DNA from 2 places in the Streptomyces sp. DSM 118878 genome. Region 1 is predicted to be linked to the other one. Evidence: riboswitches for the same ligand, from Rfam matches in the RefSeq annotation. Region 1 holds a riboswitch; the other holds the start of a gene.
The links. A riboswitch is a leader RNA that binds a small molecule or an ion and turns the genes downstream of it on or off. The one in region 1 is predicted to bind glycine.
Positions count from the first base shown of each region.

Region 2: linked by a shared signal. The riboswitch ahead of gcvT (glycine cleavage system aminomethyltransferase GcvT) and the one ahead of gcvP (aminomethyl-transferring glycine dehydrogenase) in region 1 are both predicted to bind glycine.

Region 1 covers NZ_CP193622.1:1,794,467-1,797,864, forward strand. The annotation lists gene gcvP (aminomethyl-transferring glycine dehydrogenase) at 1-1,556, opposite strand, end outside; glycine riboswitch at 1,756-1,854, opposite strand; gene ACRAKF_RS07605 (PRC-barrel domain-containing protein) at 2,006-2,383, shown strand; partial or broken gene ACRAKF_RS07610 (DNA polymerase IV) at 2,302-3,398, opposite strand, start outside.
Region 2 covers NZ_CP193622.1:6,043,850-6,047,247, reverse strand. The annotation lists gene ACRAKF_RS26975 (enhanced serine sensitivity protein SseB) at 1-761, opposite strand, end outside; gene ACRAKF_RS26970 (AAA family ATPase) at 871-1,551, opposite strand; glycine riboswitch at 1,723-1,842, shown strand; glycine riboswitch at 1,843-1,955, shown strand; gene gcvT (glycine cleavage system aminomethyltransferase GcvT) at 1,991-3,115, shown strand; gene gcvH (glycine cleavage system protein GcvH) at 3,216-3,398, shown strand, end outside.

The sequences.
Region 1 (3,398 bases):
GCGTTGAGCTTCATGGTGCAGGAGCCCAGCGGGATCATGCCCCGGTCGAGCGCGTAGTCGCGGTCGGCGAGCCTGCGCAGGTAGCGCAGCATCGAGGTCTCGGAGCGGTACTGGTGGAAGACCGGGTGCGCGAGGTAGTCATCGGTGCGCAGCAGGCCCTCGGGCAGCGTGTCGGCGGCGGTGGCGTCGAGCGCGTCCACGTCGGCGTCGACGCCGAAGGCGCCCCACACCGCGCTGAGCTGCCGGCGCGTGGTCGTCTCGTCGCAGGACAGGGAGACGTGGTCGGCGTCGACGAGGTGGATGTTGGCGCCGGCCTCGCGGACGGCGGCGACCAGTTCCGCGGCCTTGCCGGGCGCCCGCACCGTGATCGTGTCGAAGTAGGCGCCGTGGACGACCTCGTAACCGCCGCCGGTGAGCCCGGCGGCGAGCAGCGTGGCATACCGGTGGGTGCGGCGCGCGATGGACTTCAGGCCCTCGGGCCCGTGGTACACGGCGTACATCCCGGCCATGACGGCGAGCAGCACCTGGGCGGTACAGATGTTGCTGGTGGCCTTCTCGCGGCGGATGTGCTGCTCACGGGTCTGGAGCGCGAGCCGGTAGGCCTTGTTGCCGTCGGCGTCGACCGAGACGCCCACCAGACGCCCCGGCAGGCTGCGCGCGAAGTTCTCGCGCACCGCCATGTAACCGGCGTGCGGCCCGCCGAACCCCATGGGGACGCCGAAGCGCTGGGTCGTGCCGACGGCGATGTCGGCGCCCAGCTCGCCGGGCGAGGTGAGCAGCGTCAGGGCGAGCAGGTCGGCGGCGACGGTGACGACCGCGCCGAGCTCGTGCGCCCGGTCGATCAGCGGCTTGATGTCGCGGACGGCACCGGAGGCGCCCGGGTACTGCACCAGCAGACCGACGATGCCGCGCTCGGCGACCTCGGCCGGGATGCCGTCGCTCAGGTCGGCGACGACGATCTCGACGCCGGCCGGCTCGGCGCGCGTCTCGATGACGGCGATGGTCTGCGGCAGCGCGTCCGCGTCGACCACGTACACGCCGTTCTTGACCTTGCCCATGCGCCGCGAGAGGGCCATGGCCTCGGCGGCGGCGGTGCCCTCGTCGAGCAGGGAGGCGCCGGAGGTGGGCAGACCGGTCAGCTCGGCGACCATGGTCTGGAAGTTCAGCAGCGCCTCCAGGCGCCCCTGCGAGATCTCGGGCTGGTACGGCGTGTAGGCGGTGTACCAGGCGGGGTTCTCCATCACGTTCCGCAGGATCACCGGCGGCGTGAACGTCCCGTAGTACCCGAGGCCGATCATGGAGTCCAGGACCTGGTTGCGGTCGGCGAGCGAACGCAGTTCGGCGAGGACCTCGGCCTCGCTGCGGGCGCCGGGCAGGTCGAGCGCCTCGGCGTTCTTGATCACATCCGGCACCGCGGCGGCCGTGAGGTCGTCCAGCGAGCCGTACCCGACCTGGGCGAGCATCTTGGCCTGGGCCGCGGCGTCGGGCCCTATGTGCCGCTGCTCGAAGGGGATGCCCTGCTCCAGTGCGGCGAGCGGGATATGGGTGGCAGTCATTGCGGAGGCCTCCTGGTCTGCACGACCTACGAGGGGTACCTCGGCGCGGGTACCCGGACGGCCTCCCCCTCTGTCATCTCAACCTGAGAGCTTCACCGGCGACACCCTCGACCTGCGAGGACGCCGACCGGCTTTCACCGTCGGTGAGGGAGGATTCCGGGCGTGCCCGCCCGACGCCCGCCCTGCTTTCCAGAGTGACCTCGTCCGTGCGGTACGGGTGCCTGAGAGATTCCGGGGAGGATTTGCTCCTTCGGCGCCTCCGGACCCGCGGTCCGGAGAGCTCTCCCGCACGGGATCAGCAGCCGTCGCCAGCCTACCAGCGAGGACCATGGCCGATCCCTCGAGTGGCCGCCTGCCTCGAAGTGCTCTTTCGTAGTGAGTACGAACGAACAATGATGAGTTGTCCCCATATCCCGGTGTCCGTCACCCCGCGACCAGCTGGAGGGCCCGTGCGAACCGACATCGATCCGCGCAACCTGATCGGCCGCAAGGCGTTCGACCGGAACGGGGCGAAAATCGGCACGATCGACGAGATCTACCTCGACGACGCCACCGGCGCCCCGGAGTGGGCGGCGATACGCACGGGCCTGTTCAGCCGCGACGCCTTCGTCCCGCTGGAGCCGAGCGAACTCGTCGGCGACGGCACCCTCCGCATCCCCTTCGACCGCGCCCTGATCAAGGACGCCCCCGACTTCGGCGTCGGCCGCCACCTCTCCCCGGCGCAGGAGGTCCAGCTCTACCACCACTACGGTCTGGACACGACAGCTCCGCTCGCTCCCCCTGCGGACCTCGATTTCGGCCACGTGGCAGACCAGGACCCGGCCTGACCCGCCCCTCGCGACGAGTCCGCCGGCCGGCCTTCGGCCGTCACCCCCGGTCCAGCGGCGGCCCCCCGTCCACCAGCGGCAGCGGCTCCGCCGGCTCCAGTTTCGGGTCGTCCGTCCTGAACGTGCGCACGCGGCCCGGCTCCGACTGCGGCGTCTCGAAGCGCACCGTCACCCGGCCGAGGCCGCTGCCCTGCACCCAGCCGTGTCCGTACTCGGCGTGCCGCACATCGTGACCGGCCGCCCAGCGGCGCTCCACCGGCGGCTCAGGCGCCTCGGCGGGCTCCGTCTCCGGGCCGAGGACGGCCTCGCCCCGCACCGGCTCCGGCACCTCGTCCGCGGGCTCCGCGACAGCCTCTGCGGCCTGCGCGGCCTCCGCGGCCTGTGCGAAGAGGTCCTCCTGTGTGTAGTCGGCGAGCCCCGTGACGCCCACGCCGAGCAGCCGCACGCCTCCCGTGGTGTCCACGGACTCCAGGAGCCGCGCCGCGGCCTCCCTGACCACCGCGGGGTCGTCCGTGGGCCCGCGCAGCGTCTCGGACCGCGTCAGGGTCGAGAAGTCGAAGCGCCGCACCTTCAGCACGATGGTCCTTCCGGAGTGCCCCGCGGCCCGCAGCCGCTGCACGCACCGGTCGGCGAGCCGCGCGACCTCCGTCCTGACCCGCACCCGGTCGTGGATGTCCACGTCGTACGTGTCCTCGACGCTCACCGACTTGGTGTCCCGCTCGGCCACCACGGGCCGCTCGTCGTGCGCCAGCGCCATCGCGTACAGCGAGACCCCGTGCGCCTTCCCGAGCAGCCGGACGAGCTCGTCCTCCCCGGCCTCCGCGATCTCCTCGACCGTGGTGATCCCGGCCCGCCGCAGATGGTCACCCGTGGCAGGCCCCACCCCGGGCAGCGTCCGCACCGACATCGGCGCGAGCAGCGCCCGCTCCGTGCCCGGCGCGATCAGCACGAGCCCGTCCGGCTTGGCCTCCTCCGAGGCGATCTTCGCCAGCATCTTGCAGACGGCGAGCCCCAC
Region 2 (3,398 bases), 4.2 Mb from region 1:
AAGGGCCGCACCTTGGCGCGCAGCCAGTCGCCCACCGGGTCCTGCGCCACGTCGAGCAGGACGAGGTTCACCGGCCAGGCCACCGGGACCTGCCCGAGGGCGCGGCCGAGGGCCTCCATCGGCAGTTCGCGGGCGTTGCCCTCAAAGGTGGTCAGCTCGACGCCGACGAAGAGGGTGGGCTCGTCGGTCTCGATGGCCGCCAGGCAGCGGCGGGCGGTGAGCACGACCCCCGTCGCCTCGAACTCCCGCGCGGCGGCGGCCAGGAAGTCCACCGGGTCCTGCTGCCAGTCCGGCTCGTACAGACGGACCCGGCCGCCGGTGGTGGGCCCGTCCAGCGGGGTGCGCCCCGTCCGGCAGAGCTCGGCCACGGCCGGGGGCGGCAGGGGGGCGCCGACGGTGCCGTCCGGGTTCAGCGCGATGCCGAGCTGCGGCGGCAGGCCGCGGGCGAACTCCACCGCGGGCGCCACCGTGCACCCCATGCGGTCGACCGCGTCGCCCAGGGCCTGGCGGAACTGCTGCTCGGAGGTGAAGACGGGGACGTACGCCTGGCCCTCGATCTCCAGGGTCGGCAGGTCGAGGGTGCCGCTGTCGGGGCCGCCGCCGTTCGGCAGCGGGATCCACACCTGGCTGCGGCCGAGCACCTCGATGATGCGGCCACCGGCCGACGCCGGGGCGCCGAGGGAGGCCGCGAGGACCTCCTCCAGTTCGTTGCCCGGCCATCCGACGTACGGGTGTGCCTGTGCCTGCCCCGGAAAATCCATCAGTCCAACCCCTGCTCGCGACCGCTCTGCCTGCGGCTCGACCCTAACGCCGCCGGGCGCCGCCGTGGTCCTCGGAGCCTGTGTCGTGGCCGGGCTATGACACAAGCTCTCAGCGGTCGAAGGCGATCCCCCGCAGCACCCGCGCCGCCGCGCGGTCCATGAGCACCGCGGAGCCGCAGCCGCGCGGCAGCTCGCCCCGCTCGGCGTCGCCGACCAGGCGGCCGATCGTCCTGCGGTGCCGCGCGAACGCGTACCGCGAGACGCCGCGCCCCCGCTCGCGCTGGCCCTCCAGCGCGGTGTCCGCGGGCACGTCGAGGAGGAGCAGGTGCAGCGTCCTGCCGCGCCGCGCCGCCTCGCGGGCCAGCCAGCGGCGCACCCAGGTCTGGGTGCCGCAGTCGTGCACGACGACGCTCACCCCCGAGCGCAGGGTGCGGCGCAGTCCCGCGTAGTGCGCGAGGCGGACGAGGGGGCGGTACACCGCGTACGGGAGGTGACGCGGCATGCGCGCCGCCCAGCGGTCGCGGGTGTCCTGGGAGTCGACACGCGGACCCGTGACGGCCTGCCGCATCAGCGTCGACTTTCCGCCACCGGGCAGCCCGGAGACGACGACCAGGTCGCCCTCGTCGAAGGTGAGGCGGTGCGGGCTGTGTCCCGCCCGCTGCCGCAGGTCCCGGACGACGGCCACCGGAAGCAGCGGTACGCAGCTCTCCCGGGGCGGGGCGGCGGCCTGCCCCGGCAGCGCCACCCCCGTGGTCGTGGCATAGCCACTGGTCCTGCTGCGCACCGTGATCGGCCTCCCCGTAGCTGTCACGTACTGCTTTCCCCGGCAAGTGTAAAGAGAAGGTAATGCGGCACAAGGGTGCCCAGGTCCGAGGTGCCCCAAAAGGGGGCGTCCAGGGCCACGGGTCCCCCTCCCGGGAGTCGCGTGCAATGATGTGCCCGCAACTCCATACCGGCCGTTTGAATCCGCGCGGGAGAGTTCCCAGCAGCCGTCGTACGACGTTGTGCGTATGACGTTCTGGGGCGCCGAAGGAGCAAGTCCCTCCCTTGAATCTCTCAGGCCCCGTACCGCGCGGGCGAGGCACATCTGAAAAGCGGACCGTTTCCACGGTCCCACCCAAGGTGCAAGCCGGACGTCCCGAAGCCGGGACGCTCGCGGCGAACCTCTCAGGTTCCGATGACAGATGGGGAGGATCGACCTCGCCCGTCATGCCCTGGGAGTTCCCTTCATGAGCACTGCCCCCCGCCTCACCGCCCTCGACGCCGTGCATCGCGCGCTCGGCGCGACCATGACCGACTTCGCGGGCTGGGACATGCCGCTGCGGTACGCCAGCGAGCGCGACGAGCACAACGCCGTACGCACCAAGGCCGGCCTCTTCGACCTCTCCCACATGGGCGAGATCACGGTCACGGGACCCGAGGCCGTCGACTTCCTGAACTTCGCGCTGGTCGGCAACATCGGCTCCGTCGGTCTCGGCCGCGCCCGCTACACGATGATCGTCGCCGAGGACGGCGGCATCCTGGACGACCTGATCGTCTACCGCCTCGGCGAGACCGAGTACATGGTCGTCGCCAACGCCTCCAACGCGGGGACCGTCCTGGCCGAGCTGACCGGCCGGGCGGCCGGATTCGACGCCGAGGTCCGCGACGACCACGACGCGTACGCGCTGCTCGCCGTCCAGGGCCCCGAGTCCCCCGGCATCCTGAAGTCCCTGACCGACGCCGACCTCGACGGCCTGAAGTACTACGCGGGCCTGCCCGGCACCGTCGCGGGCGTCCCCGCGCTGATCGCCCGTACGGGTTACACCGGCGAGGACGGCTTCGAGCTCTTCGTCGCCCCCGGTGACGCGGAGAAGCTGTGGGGCGCGCTGATGGAGGCGGGCACGCCGGTCGGCATGGTCCCGGCCGGCCTCTCCTGCCGCGACACCCTGCGCCTCGAAGCGGGCATGCCGCTGTACGGGCACGAGCTGACCGCCGGGCTCACGCCGTTCGACGCCGGTCTCGGCCGGGTCGTGAAGTTCGAGAAGACCTCGCAGTCGGAGAACTTCCTGGGCCGCGCCGCCCTCGCGGCCGCCGCCGAGCGCGCCGAGACCGCCCCGCCGCGCAAGCTGGTCGGTCTGGTCGCCGAGGGCCGCCGGGTGCCGCGCGCGGGCTTCCCCGTGGTCGCCGACGGCAAGGTCATCGGCGAGGTCACCTCCGGCGCCCCGTCGCCGACGCTGGGCAAGCCGATCGCCATGGCGTACGTCGACGCCGGGCACGCCGCCCCCGGGACGCGGGGCGTGGGCGTGGACATCCGCGGCACCCACGAGCCGTACGAGGTCGTGGCTCTGCCGTTCTACAAGCGCCAGAAGTGACACTCGGTGCGCGGGGCCACGGCACCGTAGCGCCGTGAGTGACCCCACGCACACCGTCCCCGTTCCGCAGCACCCATCCGCGTACAGGAGAATTCAGGACATGAGCAACCCCCAGCAGCTGCGTTACAGCAAGGAGCACGAGTGGCTGTCGGCCGCCGAGGAGGGCGTGTCGACCATCGGCATCACGGAGCACGCGGCCAACGCGCTCGGTGACGTCGTCTTCGTGCAGCTTCCGGAGGTCGGTGACACGGTGACCGCGGGCGAGACCTGCGGCGAGCTGGAG